DNA from 3 places in the Streptosporangium sp. NPDC049644 genome. Region 3 is predicted to be linked to each of the others. Evidence: riboswitches for the same ligand, from Rfam matches in the RefSeq annotation. Region 3 holds a riboswitch; each other region holds the start of a gene.
The links. A riboswitch is a leader RNA that binds a small molecule or an ion and turns the genes downstream of it on or off. The one in region 3 is predicted to bind cyclic di-AMP.
Positions count from the first base shown of each region.

Region 1: linked by a shared signal. The riboswitch ahead of AB0J58_RS29280 (NlpC/P60 family protein) and the one ahead of AB0J58_RS12580 (C40 family peptidase) in region 3 are both predicted to bind cyclic di-AMP.
Region 2: linked by a shared signal. The riboswitch ahead of AB0J58_RS18025 (hypothetical protein) and the one ahead of AB0J58_RS12580 (C40 family peptidase) in region 3 are both predicted to bind cyclic di-AMP.

Region 1 covers NZ_JBFAOJ010000063.1:175-5,087, reverse strand. Annotated here, with positions in the region: gene AB0J58_RS29290 (RDD family protein) at 268-1,326, opposite strand; gene AB0J58_RS29285 (amino-acid N-acetyltransferase) at 1,555-2,208, opposite strand; cyclic di-AMP (ydaO/yuaA leader) riboswitch at 2,545-2,692, shown strand; gene AB0J58_RS29280 (NlpC/P60 family protein) at 2,785-3,747, shown strand; gene AB0J58_RS29275 (LuxR C-terminal-related transcriptional regulator) at 3,939-4,139, opposite strand.
Region 2 covers NZ_JBFAOJ010000028.1:6,638-11,550, reverse strand. Annotated here, with positions in the region: gene AB0J58_RS18030 (DUF4253 domain-containing protein) at 99-845, shown strand; cyclic di-AMP (ydaO/yuaA leader) riboswitch at 1,197-1,347, shown strand; gene AB0J58_RS18025 (hypothetical protein) at 1,579-2,547, shown strand; gene AB0J58_RS18020 (hypothetical protein) at 2,675-3,046, opposite strand; gene AB0J58_RS18015 (roadblock/LC7 domain-containing protein) at 3,059-3,445, opposite strand; gene AB0J58_RS18010 (hypothetical protein) at 3,507-4,385, opposite strand; gene AB0J58_RS18005 (roadblock/LC7 domain-containing protein) at 4,390-4,770, opposite strand.
Region 3 covers NZ_JBFAOJ010000016.1:117,365-122,277, forward strand. Annotated here, with positions in the region: gene AB0J58_RS12565 (glycosyltransferase family 4 protein) at 1-11, opposite strand, end outside; gene AB0J58_RS12570 (M48 family metallopeptidase) at 8-1,285, opposite strand; gene AB0J58_RS12575 (hypothetical protein) at 1,496-2,335, opposite strand; gene AB0J58_RS12580 (C40 family peptidase) at 2,528-3,070, opposite strand; cyclic di-AMP (ydaO/yuaA leader) riboswitch at 3,153-3,312, opposite strand; gene AB0J58_RS12585 (class I SAM-dependent methyltransferase) at 3,656-4,354, opposite strand; gene AB0J58_RS12590 (NlpC/P60 family protein) at 4,427-4,913, opposite strand, start outside.

The DNA.
Region 1 (4,913 bases), on a different contig from region 3:
AGGGCAGAACCGGCATTGGCGTCTCATAGCGGCTTGTGAGCTCTCCTGAGCCCCTTGTCGGCCTCAAACACGAATATTCCGCCGCGCCGGGGCCCGATCATAAGTCCCCCCGCGCCAACCAAGGCGCGGCAAATGATTTTTACGCTTCCGTGGCTTCCGTGGCTTCCGTGGCCGAGGCGGTTACCCGCCCCTAACGATCCCCGTTTTTCTCGTCCGAGCGCGAAATCGGGGCCGACGGTTCAACCGCCGGCCCCGATTTACCCGGAACTACTTGATCTTGACGACGACCGTCCCGGCCACCTTGTCGTGCAGCGCCTGCTGCAGGGGCTTGTCCCACAGCAGCCACAGCACGTTCACGAGGCTGAAGATGTTGACGATCCAGCCGAGGACGGGGATCCAGCTCAGGAACTGCGGACCGAAGAACACACCGCCGCGCTTGAGCGCGACGTCGGAGCTGAGCCCGCCCGGCGGCAGGGTGCTGCCGACGGGCACGATCTTGATGCCCATGACCATCTTGCCGACGGTCTGCCCACCCCTACTGATCATGAAGAACTCGTAGGCGAAGTAGATCGCCGCGGCGATCAGAGAGCTGAGCAGACCCGCGAGGAAGACGCCGCTCCCCTCCGTGACGACGCCCGTCTCAAGGTTGAAACCGGGAGACGTCACGAGGATGGCGGTCAGCACCCCGCTGATGATGAATGTCGGGATCGCCAGGATGATTCCGTCGACGATCCGCGCCACCAGACGCTGCCACCACTCGGCGAGCGGAGCGGGAGCGCCGGGAGGACCGCCGTAAGGCTGGCCGTACCCCTGCTGCTGTCCGTACGCGGGCTGCTGCTGACCGTAGCCGGGCTGCTGGCCGTAGTCGGGCTGCTGGCCGTACCCCTGCTGCTGGCCGTAACCCGGCTGGGACGACTGCTGCCCATAGGTGGGCTGCTGACCGTAGTCGGGCTGCTGACCGTACTGCTGCTGGCCGTAACCCGGCTGGGACGACTGCTGCCCGTAGCCGGGCTGCTGCCCGTAGCCGGGCTGCTGACCGTAGCCCGACTGCTCGTGGGACGCCTGCTGTCCGTAGCCGGGCTGCTGACCGTACGCGCCGGTCCCGCCCTGCTGACCGTAGCCCTGCTGCTGGCCGTACATGTCCGTCCCGCCCTGCTGACCGTACGACTGCTGCTGTCCGTACCCCTGCTGACCGTAACCGGGCTGCTGACCGTAGCCCTGCTGCTGCCCATAACCCTGCTGCTGGCCATAACCCTGCTGGCCGTAGCCGGGCTGGGCCACCCCCGGGCCGGTGTTCGGCTGCGACCCCTCCGACCGATATCCCATGATCGTCACGTCGGGGTCGAGTTCGCCAGGGGCTCGACCCGGGTTGTGCTGTCCGTAATCCGGCTGTCCCGAAGGTGTGCGACTGCGCTCGGGATCATCCTGCGGATACGGCGGCTGTCCGGTGCTCACCGCGTCACCTCACTTAGACTGCGCATGTGGCAAATGTCAGACGCACATGCTTGCTGCTGCACAAGGTATCGACATAGGAATCAACAGTCACCTTTCCAGTCAGTCATCTCTAAAGTCATCAGAGTCGGGCTCGTGTGTCAGGTGCAGCAGCATCCGAGTGTTTCCCAAGGTATTGGGCTTGACGTGCTCCAGATCGAGGAACTCCGCGACGCCCTCGTCGTAGGAGGCGAGAAGTTCGGCGTAAACCTCCGGGGCGACGGGCGTGCCCTGGATCTCCTGAAATCCGTGCCGGGCGAAGAAGTCGACCTCGAAGGTCAGGCAGAAGACCCTGCGCAGCCCCAGTTCGGCGGCCGTGCGGATGAGCGCCGAGACGATCCGATGGCCGATTCCCATCCCCCGGCGGGTCGGATCGACGGCAACGGTCCGGATCTCGGCAAGATCCTCCCAGAGGACATGGAGCGCCCCGCAACCGAGGATCATCCCCTCAGCGTCGGTCGCGACCCAGAACTCCTGGATGTCCTCGTACAGGGTGACGGTGGCCTTCTCCAGCAGGCGCGGGCCGGCTCCACCGTAGGTGTCGACGAGCCGCCTGATGGCGCGGACGTCCGGGGTGCGGGCGCGACGGACCGTGACCGCCGGGGTGACGCCGGGAGCGGGTGATTCCCGCCCCTCTCCCTCGGATCCGGTTCGCCGCTCCCCTTCTTTCCCGGGGTTCGCGAACGGCACGGGAGAATGCTCCGCAAGCTGCTCCATGACCGATCAGCGTACGTCCTCTCCGGCCTTCAATTACGGCTCATCCTTAACTCCGGCCCCGAAGGCATCACATGACCCTTGGTAGTTGGTTTACCACGCTGGGCGCACGACGCCTCCGATGTGTCGCAGCTCATCTTTGGCACGGTCCCGGACCAGGGAAGACCCGCGCCGGGACCACCGCGAGGAAGGCAAAGGCAGCGTAATGGCCATGTTGATCATATTGCCATGTGATCTTTCCGTGACATTTCAGTTGCGAAACCTCTACTGAGTTCGCAGTTCTGGTTGAGCAGGAACCACGAGTGCACTAATCTCCGTGCTCGATGTCAGAGACGTAAAAAGCCTGACCCGCCGAATCTCCCGACCAGGGGAACCGGGGACCCACCACGTCCTTCGGGGTGAATCCGAGTGCCACCGGCGCACCCGGTAGGGCTGCCTCCGGCCCGAACCCGTCAGCTAACCCGGTAGGCGGCCGAGGAGAGGAGCCCGTTGGTGAAGCGCATGCGCGACCGCGCAGGAGAGCACGCGGGCGGCGACGCCCGCTGTCGAGAACGCGCGCCGCGGAGGCGGAGTCGCCGCATGGCGGTCATCGGCCTGGCGTTCGCCATCATGACCCTCGGCACCCCCCTGGTCTCGGCCACGGCGGATCCCGAGCCCAGCCTCCAGCAACTGGCCAAGCAGGCCGAGAAGCTGCACGAGGAGATCGGCACGCTCGCCGAGCAGTACAACGGCGAACGGGTCAGGCTCAAGCAGGCCCAGCGAGCCGCGGAAAGTGCCAAGAAGACCCTCGCGACGAGCGAGTCGGAGCTCGCGACCCGGCGCACCAAGGCCACCCTCCTCGCGCAGAGCAACTACATGTCCGGCGGCCTGAACTCCGGACTCGCCTTCACCCAGGCGACCGACCCCGACACCTTCCTCGACCAGGCCACCACCAACTACGCCCTCCAGCAGCAACAGAGTGAGGAGGTCGCCCAGGTCGGCCGGGCGATCGAGGCCGCCGAGCGGGCACAGGCCAGCGCCAAGGCGAGGACCTCGGAGGTCAAGGCGCTCCTGGAGGAGATCGATGGCAAGCGCAGCAAGATCGAGCGACTGGTCGCGCGGGTCGAGAGCGACCTGTTCAGCGAGGTGCGCACCAGGGCCGTCAGCAACAGGGGTGCCCGGGTGAAGGTCGACGTGCCCATCGTGGGCAGCGGCAAGGCGGCGGAGGCGGCCCGCTGGGCGCTCACCCAGCAACTCAAGCCGTACGTCTGGGGCGCCGAGGGCCCCAACTCCTTCGACTGCTCCGGGCTGGTCATGTGGGCCTACCAGAAGGTCGGCATCAGCCTGCCGCACTACACCGGCAACCAGTGGACCGCGGGCACCCACATCTCCAGAAACGATCTGCGCCCAGGCGACCTGGTCTTCTTCTACAGCGACCTGCACCACGTCGGGATCTACATCGGCGCGGGCCTGATGGTCCACGCGCCCCGGACGGGTGACGTCATCCACATCGCCACGATCGACAACCGGCCCTTCGCCGGCGGGGTGCGGATCGCCGACTGAGCGGCCGAGCCGACCGGCCCTCGGCAGGAGCGCGCCCGCTCCTGCCCGGCGAACCCTGCCCTGCCGAGGGCCGGTCGGGCGGTGCTCCCCGGAGTCGCGCCCCCGGGACTCGTGCCCCGCGGGTGCGGTGGCCGACGACAACGCGGCGAGACGCCACCCGACCGCAGTGGGCGAAGCCCCAAGGGAAGGGCCTAGATCAGGCGGCGGCGGGCCGCCCAGGCCACGGCCTCGATCGCCGTGGCGACACCGATGCGGTCGCAGATGCCTCTGAGCCTGCGCCTGACGGTCCGGCCGCTGATATCGAGGCGGCGGCCCACCCTGTCGACGGTGACACCCTTGGCGAGTTCAGCCAGCAGCACGAGGTCGTCGTCGCTGAGACCGATATCACCCATGCCCAGGGGGCTGTCGCCATGGCGAGAATCCACTTCTGGATATGCCATCAAGAGTCACTCCCCCCACTCTGGAAACCGGGCGTGAGACGCCGGAAATGAATACCGTCCGCCAGGAACGGTAAACGCCTTGTTCAAAGGTCGTCAAGTTCTACTCTTCATAGCGCGCACCCACTATTGACATACTAGGTGCTACGTGAAGTACTCATGATATGTCAGTGCCTTTGGGGTTAAGTCACGGCTGTGCCCCCGCACGAGCCCGCAGACGCCCCTCTGGCTGCGACGACAGAAGCCCTGGCAGAACAAGGTTTTGCCGGAACCGTCGTGGCGGCACGCGCCCGCGGGGCCGCATCCTCGGCGGAAGCGAGCCGCCCGCTTTTCCCCGGGAAAATCGATCTCATCGTGACGCTCTTCGACGGCCACGCCGGCTGGCGCCTTGACGGCACCTCGCGGAAAACTCTGAAATGGGAAGCCTGCACGAGCACCTTTGCGGCATTCGCGAAGTATCGGGTGCCGACGATGGGCGTCAGGCGATATTGGACATGCTTAAAAGGGAGTTTCTGCGCTATGCAGAAAGCCGTCCGAAATTGCATGGGGAGAGTGAGCGCGGCCCCACGGTTCCCGGCCCATCGGGGTTCACCCCGTCCGCCCGGGCGTCGTCCGCGCGCCGCGCTCGCGCCCATGCGGGCCGGCACGGAGCCGTGCGAGACGGTGTGGGACGGCGCGGAAGTGCCCGCGAGGTGGGTGAGGGCGCTACCCGGTACGTCGGCCGGGGCT
Region 2 (4,913 bases), on a different contig from region 3:
TGAGCGATTGCGAGGGTGGGAGGCTTCCGCCAGTTCTGGGCCAGTTGTTCGCTGACGGGGCCGACGGGAGCAGCGGGGGAGAGGGCCGGAGGCTCTCGGTGGACCTGCCACCGGGTGACGTGGTGTGGCCCGACCCCGGTTACGCTCAGCTCTCCTTTCGTCGCCGTCCGGCGTTCTGGCTCAGCGAGGTGGCGGTCTCCGGCGAGTACTGGGCACGGCTGCGGGCGCAGCACGAGCACTCCGGCCTGTGGCCGGTACTGCTGGAGGACTCGGTGCAGCCCTGGTCGGCCGGTCAGATCGCCCCGGACACCGCCGTCGAGATCGACAACTACCATGCGGCCGCCTTCATGGCCGAGGTCTGGTCCGACTGGATCGCCAAGGCGCACGTCGACCAGCTCGAAATCCTCGACCCCTTCGGAGTCGAATGTCCGGGTCCGGCCCCGGCGGGAAGGCTCGCCGCCGATCCCGGCGTGGTCGCCGACTGGTACGCCGGCCTGGTGGCCGAGCGCCGGACCCCGCTCGGGCTCGTCGCGGTCGAGCGCGGGGCCGACGCCCTCGCCGTGATGGGCTGGCAGGGCGCCCTGAACCACAACGAGTGGATGGTCCCGCTCGCGGCGGTGGTGCGGAGCTGGGAGGACAGGTTCGGGGTGCGGCTGGTCGGGATGGGGTTCAACACCCTCGACCTCAGCGTCGCCGCGCCCCCGACGACCTCGGAGCACGCCCTGCACGTCGCCGCGGAGCACTGGACGTTCTGCCCGGACAGCATCATCCAGGGCGCGGGGACCCTCGTCGACTACGCCGAGCAGATCAAGGGCAGGAACGCCTGGTCGTTCTGGTGGGACTGAGTTCGCCCCCGGAGGCGCGGCTTCCGGCGACGCGCGTCTTTGGCGGTGGTCCACCTCGGAGGTGGTCCCTCCGGGCGTGAAAGGGCTTCGAGTGTGGACGACCTTCGGGCGACCGGGCTCCCCGCGGGCGCGGAAAGGCCTCGGATGCGGGGCTCGGGGGCGAAACCCGGGATCGGCAAGACGTTCTCGCTGGTAGGGCGACTGTTGGTGGGACGGGGTCTCCGGTGGGGCTTTCTTGAAGCTTGCAGGTAGATCTTCTGGGGTTTTCATGGCATTTGCTTTGCTTTGTCCGATTTCGGCAGGTAGTGTCCACGGATATCGGTTGGCGACCTGCCCTTCACAAGAGGGAGCGGCCGGCCGACGTCGAATCCCACCGGCCCCCAGGGGCCAGGGAACCGGGGAACCACTTTCCTGGGGTGAATCCGCTGCGAACGTGCGGCGGTAGGGCAACTCCACCGCCCGAACCCGTCAGCTAACCCGGTAGACGAGCTGGAGAGGAGATCCCCCTCATGGATCACCGCGTCACCACGTCGGTGCCCGCCCTGCCCGTGCCGACCACCTGAACCTCGTCCTTTCCTACGCCGCGCCTGATCGCGGCGTCTGGACCGTGCTCCGCGTGACGACCCGCTGATCTCGCCACGCCACTTTTCCGAAGAGCGCGTCCCCGCCAGTGCACCTCTTGCCGTGTGTCGCAGCTGGTTGTCCCGTTCCCTCGCGAAAGAGCCCATTCTTCATGCGTCTTCCTTTCGGCCTGCCCGAGAACGGCCTGCCCAAGAGCCTCCCGTACCAGAACCGCCTCGCCACCGCCGCCCTCGTCGGGGCCGGCCTGCTCGTCTCCGGCGGCGTCGTCTCCGCGCTGCCCGCCTCCCCCGCGGCCGCCGCCCCCGCCTCCGTCGCCTCCCCCGGAGCGGACACCGAGCCGGTCGCCAACGGGGTCGTGCTCCTCCAGGGCTCGACCAGGGCCTCCTACTTCTGGGACGACTCCTCGGGCAGGGCCGGCGACACCGGTCTGCCGGCCAGTGGCAAGCCGATGCAGAAGGGCATGATCGCCAGCCCGAGCTGGCCCCTGTTCACCGAGGGCTACGTCGTCTACAAGGGCAAGAAGGCCAAGTTCTTCGTCGGTGACCGCGGTCCCGGCGTGCCCTCCAATTCGGGCGTCATGATCGACCTCGACGCCAAGACCTTCGCCGACCTGACCGGCGGCCGGTTCAACCCCGCCACGCTCGGCGTGGACGGCAACGGCGGCATGGGCCACATCGACGTCAAGTACGTGGTCACCAAGTGGGGGGACGGCGTGGGCAAGAAGAACCACCCCGTGGCGTTCTCCACCGGTGCCTGGCGTTACCGGGACGCGAACCCGGCGAAGCCCCCGCAGACGGCCCTGGTCAAGGCCGAGCAGTCCAAGAAGTCCGTGAAGACCCAGCAGGCGATCCAGACGTTCGCCAAGCCCAAGATCATGTCCGAGCCCCTCACCGCGCCCGAGGCGATCATCGCCGCCAAGCCGCTCGCCCTGTCCGGCACCGCCGGGGCCGCCGAGCAGGGGGTCCGGGACCTGGGCGCCAACGCCCCGGTGGCGGCCGAGACCTCGACCGGTCCCTCCACGGCCGCCTCCCTGGCCCTGGCGGGAGTGCTCGCCGCGGGCGGCGGCACCTACCTGGTCGCCGGCCGTCTCCGCCGCAGGGCGGTCGCCGAGGAGAGCTGAGGCCCGGCGCGATCTCCGGCCCACCCCGCACCGACGCGGTCGATGAGCTCACCGCCGGGGTGACGTCCGGGCGGTGAGCTCCTGTCGAGGCCCGTGCCCTTCCGGAAGGGCACGGGCCTCGACAGGATCAGATCTCGAGTTTCTCCTCGATGCCGCGCAGGATGTGCCGCGCGAGCGCGAGGTTGGCCCGGTTCCGGTCGAGGGCCATGTAGATGAACAGGCCTTTGCCGCTCCGGCCGGAGAGCGGGCGGATCACGTGGTACTGCGTGCCGAGCGTGATGAGGATGTCCTCGATGCCGTCCTTGAGGCCGAGCGACTCCATGGTCCGCATCTTGGCCTTGACGACCTCGGTGTTGCCCGCAGCCGCCACCTGGAGGTCGAGATCCTTGGAGCCGCCGAGCGCGCCCAGCGCCATCCCGCTGTTGTAGTCGACGATGACCGCGCCGATGGCACCGTCGATCGCCATCATCTCCTTGAGAGAGATGTCCATGTTGCCCATTTCTGTCTCCGATCACTGGGTTATCGAGATACGCGAGGTGATGGCGGCCAACCTGGCCGCCGTCTTGCGGCCCTCCAGCCGGAGCAGCCCGAGATTGGTCCCTGGGCGTGCCAGGACTGTGAGGACGATCTTGGGTCCGGCGGCGTAGCAGGCCGTGTAGCCGTTGGTGCCGGAGATCAGCGTCTCCTCGAAGGTGCCCTTGCCGGCCATGTCGGTCATCCGGCGGCTGAGGGCCAGGAGCGCGGAGGAGAGCGCGCCGGTCTGCTCGGCGGCGATGTCACGGCCCAGATCGCTGGCCAGGGTCAGGCCGTCGACGCTGCACACGACGCTCCCGTCCACGTCCGGGATGCGCTCTCGCAGCAGCGCCATCTCCTGGCGTATCTCCTCACGCAGTTCCACCGGCACCCTCCTTCCGATCAGCTTCAGCGTCCGCAGCCTTATCGGCGGCATCGAACCAGGCTCAAGTCAGTGCCTCCAATGCGTTCCTGAGCCGGATGAGCAGGTTGACGTCGGTCGGGTCCCCGGTGGCTCCGGGGAGCGACGCGGGCGTCGCGAGGGAGCCCGTTCCGGCCGCCGGGATCTCCGAGGCACCCCTCGTCCGTCTCGGCAGCGGGTCCTGCGCGGCGGGTGCGGCGGCCGCGTCGGGTTCCGGGACGCGCAGCAGCCCACGGGAGGCGAGCTGCCGTACGGCGAGCAGCACCGAGTACGCCGGGCGGCCCAGCCTGCGTGCCAGGTCGGCCGGGGTCGCCGTGGAGTCGGCGCCGACCAGCACCTCCCACTGCAGCGAGCTCAACACCACCCGCTGGGCGGCGATGCGCCTTCGCGGGATGACCGGGAGCGTGTCCAGCTCCGCGGACGGCCAGGTCTGTTCCAACTGAGCCTTCCTCCGCTTGCACTCCCGGAGCAGGCCGGCCGCGTCGAAGTACCACTGCGGTCCGAGCCAGTGCCGCTCTCCCCGCCGGAACCTGGGCCGGTGCCCGGTCGACTCCAGCAGGAAGTAGCTGGCGTCGAGCACCGTGCTCAGCACGCAGAACTCCAGCTCGCCCCTGGTGAGCAGCCCCTGGGCGAGGAGCCGGTCGCCTCCGAGGATCTGCGGGGCGGCGACCGGCGGCTCGCCGCCCCGCAGATCCTCGGTCGCGGCCTGCCTGGCCTGTCGTACGGCGTGGGCGGAGATCCCGCGGCAGGCCGCCAGCAGGTCCTCCAGCCGGGGGGCCGCCGCGCTCTCGGCGTAGGTCACGCGGCCGTCGGTGAGATAGATGGCGCCCGCCTTGCCGAGGCGGAGCGAGCCGGTGGCGCGATCACTGGCGAGCCCGCTGAGGATGATCTCGACGCTCGGCACGGCTTCACGTCGATATCAGGCGGCCGGAAAGGGCCTGGAGGCGGTGGCGGGCCAGTGCCAGGTTCGATCGTTCAAGGTCGAGCCTGACATAAATCACCAGGGGGCCGTCGAAAAGCGTTTCCAACGGCCGTAGCAAATGGTGGCCGCCGTCCGTGGTTATGATCATGTCGTCGATCCGGACCGCGCCGCCCGGTGCGGTGACGGCGAGTCCGTCCAGCGTCGCGCGCAGGGTCTCGCTCAGTCCCGCGGCCGATCGCTCCACGTCACCGTGGCGGCTCGCGCCACCGGTCGCCACGACCGTCCCGCTGGTCTGATCGATGAGGATCGCGTCCAGGGCGCCGGGGATGGCCATTACCTCAGTGAGGCAGTCTTCGATTCCGAGCACGTGCTCTCCCTTGCCGGCGACTTCAGGCGTCGCCCGGTCAGCGTAGGGAAAGCTCTCGGGATTCGTCCTTTCCAGCCAGGGTCTTGATAGGAAAAAGCGTAGGATTCACCAACCGAGTAGGAAGATATACACCCCGGGTGGAA
Region 3 (4,913 bases):
GTGCGCCTCATGGCTCGGAGAGACCGTTCAGCCGGGCCCAGGAGCGCGCCAGCGCGATGCGCTGCGGCGCGGTGGGATGCGAGGCGTAGAGCACGTACTCCACGAGGTCGGGCGACAGATCCGAGATGTTGGTGACCGCCAGCCGTTTCTGCATGGCGGCGAACGTCGCCGGATCCCTGGTCAGGTCCAGCGCGTGGACGTCCGCACGGGCCTCGATGTGCCGGCTCACCAGGTTCTGTGCCGGTCCTGACAGCACCGCGGCCAGGCTGAGCAGCCCCATGACCAAACCCACCGCCCTCGGGTCACCGATGGAGGAGATCCCCGCGCGACGCCGCACGACCCCCGCCGAGGTCACCACGTAGAGCAGGCACGCCCCGAACGCCGCGCCCAGGGCTCCGACGAGCGTACCGGAGAGCACGTCGCCCGCCTTGGCGTGACCGAGCTCGTGCGCGACCACCAGCTCGACCTCGTCGGCGGGCGCCCGGAGCAGCGTGTCGTAGACGACGATCCTGCGGGTCGCGCCGAATCCGGAGACGTAGGCGTTGAGCGCGGTGGTCCGCCGGGAGGCGTCGGCGACGAGCACGTCCTCCACCGGCACGCCGTCCCTGGCGGCCATGGCGAGCAGGTCGTCGCGGAGTCGTCCGGCCTCCATCGGCCTGAAGTCGTTGAAGATCGGCTCGATGAGCACCGGGTAGGCGAAGGAGGCCGCCACCGTCAGTGCGAACGCGCCGGCCGCCGCCGGGATCCACCAGCGCCGGTAGCGCCGCGCCAGCGCGACCACCGCCAGAACCATGATCGCGGTCAGCGCGGTGCCGACGCCCAGGCTCTTGATCCGGTCGGCGGTCCAGGTCGGCCAGGTCTGGGTGGACAACCCGAAGTCGCGCAGGTAGGTCTCCGACCACATTCCCAGCGGCCAGCGCAGCATCGCGACGGCCACCGACAGCACCAGCACGCCGAGCAGCGCCCGCAGCCACCACGGCCCCCGCAGCCGGCCGACGAGCCGGGCGCCCAGCGGGGTGCCCACCAGTACCCCCGCCACCACCAGCGTCAGGCCGAGGGAGAGGTAACCCGGCACGCTGACCAGTCTGTCGAACGCCTCGGACCTGGCGATCTGCTCGGCCGTGAAGTCGCGGCCCGGATCGGGGACGACCGCCGGGGTCCCCTCGGGCAGCGCCCGCCAGGGCGTGGCGACCGCCACGACCGCCAGGGTGACCACCCCCAGCGCGGCCAGCGCCCACCCCGCCGACCGCACACCCGAGGGCGCGTCCGTCGTGCTCAGCGTCATCAAACACCTCCAGCGTGGAGCCCGAACCCTGGGCCCCGTCCTTTGGATCCTCCGCCTGCCGCGGTCGGCCGGACGGCGCCTCGCCCTGTCGTCACCGGTCGCCGCGGCACGCCGCGGCTCCCTCCCGCGCCCTGCGAGGCACCCGCCGACCGCTCCTCGCCACGGCGGGATCCGCCAGGTGAGGCCTGGACCGGGAAGGACACAAGGATGTCAGGCGAGTTCCTCTCCGAGATAGTCACGCCACGCCACGGTGAGTTGGGCGGGCGACAGGCCGAGCGTGTCGGTGACATCGCCACCGTAGAGTCTCACCAGGGCCCTCTCACCGAAGCGCTCCGCGATGAACCGGCAGGCGAGCCAGGCCTCCTCGTACGCCTGCGCGAGCCGCGGAGCGCCGGGGGCGAAGTCGGCGGGACCCGGGAGACGGGCGGGCAGGACTCCGGCGCGCACCTCGGCGGCCAGCTCGGCGGCGGCCGTCCGTACCGGGATTCCGGCATCGCGGTAGCCCACGTAGTCGGCGAAGCCCTCCGACAGCCACATCGGCACCCGGCCGCCACGGGTCGCACCGGTGGCCACGTGCACCAGCTCGTGCGTGATCACCACGTCCCTGCCGGTCATGGTGAGCCTCGCGTAACCCGAGGGCAGGACGATCACCCGGTCCGCGGTCGCCATCGCGGCCAGGCCCCGGGTGCTCTCCGCTCCGGCGAGTGCCGCGGCCTCGGCATCGGTGGCGGGGAACAGGATCACCGCTCGGACCGGCCCCCAGATCGCCGCGACCGCGCGACGGGCCCGGTCGGCCCTGGCGGCCAGGTCTCGCAGGACGGTGGGCGCGAGGTCGTGGCCGATCACGAGGGAATGCTCACCCCGGACGACGACGGCGGCGCCGGGCCACAGGTCTCGAAGGTCGACGGGGAGTTCTCCGGCGCGCTGGAGAGGATCACGAGGAAGCGGGCCGGCTCCGGCCAGGAGAGGTCCCGTCCCGGCCGACGGGCCCACGCTCATCAGCGCCAGCATCCCGGCGAGCACGGTGCGGCGCCCCTTCGGGACGGACATAACGAGTCGATGTTATCGGAATGCCGGCCGGTGCTCCGGCCTCCGGGCCGGGGGCCGTCAATCGACCGGCATCGCGACGCTCCTTGCCGGAGGCACGGATCCGCCCGGGCGGCACGCTCGCGGCCCCTGCCGGAAACGGAGCGGCCCCGCCCCTCCACATGTGAGGAACGGGGCCGGCGCCCCTTGCCCGGGTCAGGCTCCGGGCCGGACCGCTCCGGCGAAGGAGGACCTGTAGTACCCCTCCAGCTTCACGATCCGGACCGTCTTGCCGCTGCTCGGCGAGTGGACCATCCTGCCCTTGCCGACGTACATGCCGACGTGGCCCTTTCCACTGAAGAACATCAGGTCACCGGGGCGCAGGTGGCTCCACGAGACCTTCTTCCTGATCGCCCGGTACTGGCTGTGCGTGATCCGGGGGATGGACACGCCCGCCTTGCGCCAGGCGTATTTGACGAGCCCCGAGCAGTCGAACGCGCCGGGACCGGAGGCACCCCACCGGTACGGATCGCCGATCTGCTTCTTGGCCGTCGAGACGGCCTTGCGGGCCCGCACCTTCTGCAGGGCCGCCCTGCTCATCTTGGTCTTGACCTTGGTACCGGCCTTGGCCTTGTGCGCAGCCCGATCGGTCTGCTCGGAGACTCCGGCCGCGGTGTCGACCAGGATCTCAGGGGTGCTGTCCGTCGTCGCTCCGGCCGCCGTCGACCCCAGGGTGACCGCTCCGGCTGAGGCGGTCAAGGTGAGGGCGATACCGCCGAGGGAAAGGCGGAAAAGGCGCGACAGACGGGTGTTACACGGGGTGGTAGACAGGATTTCTCCTTGGTGCTTCCACTGATGCCTACCGGGTTAGCTGACGGGTTCGGGCTGGGAAGATGCCCTACAGCGCAAATGCGCTGATTCACCCCTGGCCACGTTGTCTCGGGCCTTTTGGGTCCCCGGTTCCATGCCTCCTGGCTGCATGGATTCGGCGGGCCGCCGCGATGAGGTCCGTCCCCCGGCAGGGGAGCGGCGGCCGGTTGGATTTCTATAGGGACACCGGCCCGAAGACCGACATTCACCGCGACGGCATGGCTTGCACGTCGCGAGGCCAGAAGTTACCCCGATCTCCAACTTTCGGCAAAGCATTCGCCAAACAAGAAGATCGACAAGCCTTCGTGATCTTCCTGTTACCCCTGCTTAATGGCCATTTATGCTATTGAGATATGACCCTCGTCACACCTCCGGAATCACACCCGACAAATCATGGTTTCTGTAATGTTCATCACATTTACCATCATTCACCGTTGAAGCCGTGAGGGGCCCTCCCTCGCCGCCGGGCACGCGTCAGCGCCGGACGCACGTGTAGGCGCCGTAGATCGATTCCCTGAAGTCCGCCTCGACGATCTCGAACCCGGCTGCGTCGAGCATCGGTTCGAGAAGCCACCGGAAGGTGCTGTACTCGGTGCGCAGATGCTCGGCGTAGTCCTCGCGGGTGTAGCCCAGCGCGGGATCGCCGGCCGCGCCGTCGAGCCAGCGGCCGAGCACGGCGTCGGCCTCGGCCGGCCGGAAATCGAAGATCAGGTCGCGCAGGCGCAGGACGCCCCCGGGCCGTACGATCCGCGCGATGCGGTCGAGCGCGACCGCCTTCCAGAAGTCGGGGAGCTGATGAAGGGCGTGACGGGTGTAGACCGCGTCCGCGGGTGGCCCCGCGTGCTCGTAGGAGAGAAAGCCCGCCCGCACGCACTCGAGGTTGGCCAGGCCGTCCTCGGCGGCCCGGACGGTCAGGAAGTCGTGCATCGCCGGGGAGACGTCAACCGCCACCACCCGCCGGAACCGACGCGCCGCGGCCAGGGCGAACTGCCCCGTCCCCGCGCCGAGCTCCACGACCGTCGCCGTCTCCCCCAGGCCGCGCCCGGCGAGTGCGGCGAGGTCCTCCCCCGGATCGGGCCTGCCCTGCTTGCGGTCGAACCCGGCGACGAACGCGGCGTCGAGGTGCTCGGGACCGGCATGGGCGAGTTCGTCGAGCATCCATGAAGTGATCATTTTCCGATGCTGACAGCGCCGCCGCGGGCGGCGCACCCGGTTTTCCGGCCGCCGGGACCCGCGCGCCGTGCGTCAGGGGCGGACGGCTCCGACGAGGCGACGGCCGTAGGCCGAGAGCGGGACGACCTTGACCACGTCGCCGGTCTGCGGGGCGTGCACGATCTGGCCGTTGCCCGCGTACATGCTGACGTGGCCCAGGCCCTCACTGAAGATGAGGTCGCCCGGCTGGAGGTCGTTCAGCGAGACCTTGCGGCCGGCGCCCCAGCTCCACTGCTCCCAGGTGGTACGGGGGAGGCTGACTCCGCCGCTGCGCCAGGAGGCCTGGACCAGGCCCGAGCAGTCCCAGCCGCCGGGCCCCGTGCCGCCGTACTGGTAGGGCTTGCCGACCTGCGCGAAGGCGAACTGCAGGGCGGCGCGGGCGTTTCCCGAGGCGGAGCCGGTGTACTGGATTCCGCCGCTCTCGGGGTTGCCCGCCTTGAAGACGTTGAGTTCGCGCAGGAGCTTCGTCTGAGCCTTGACCATCTTGTCGGCCTTGGCCTTCTCCCTGGCCAGCTCGTCG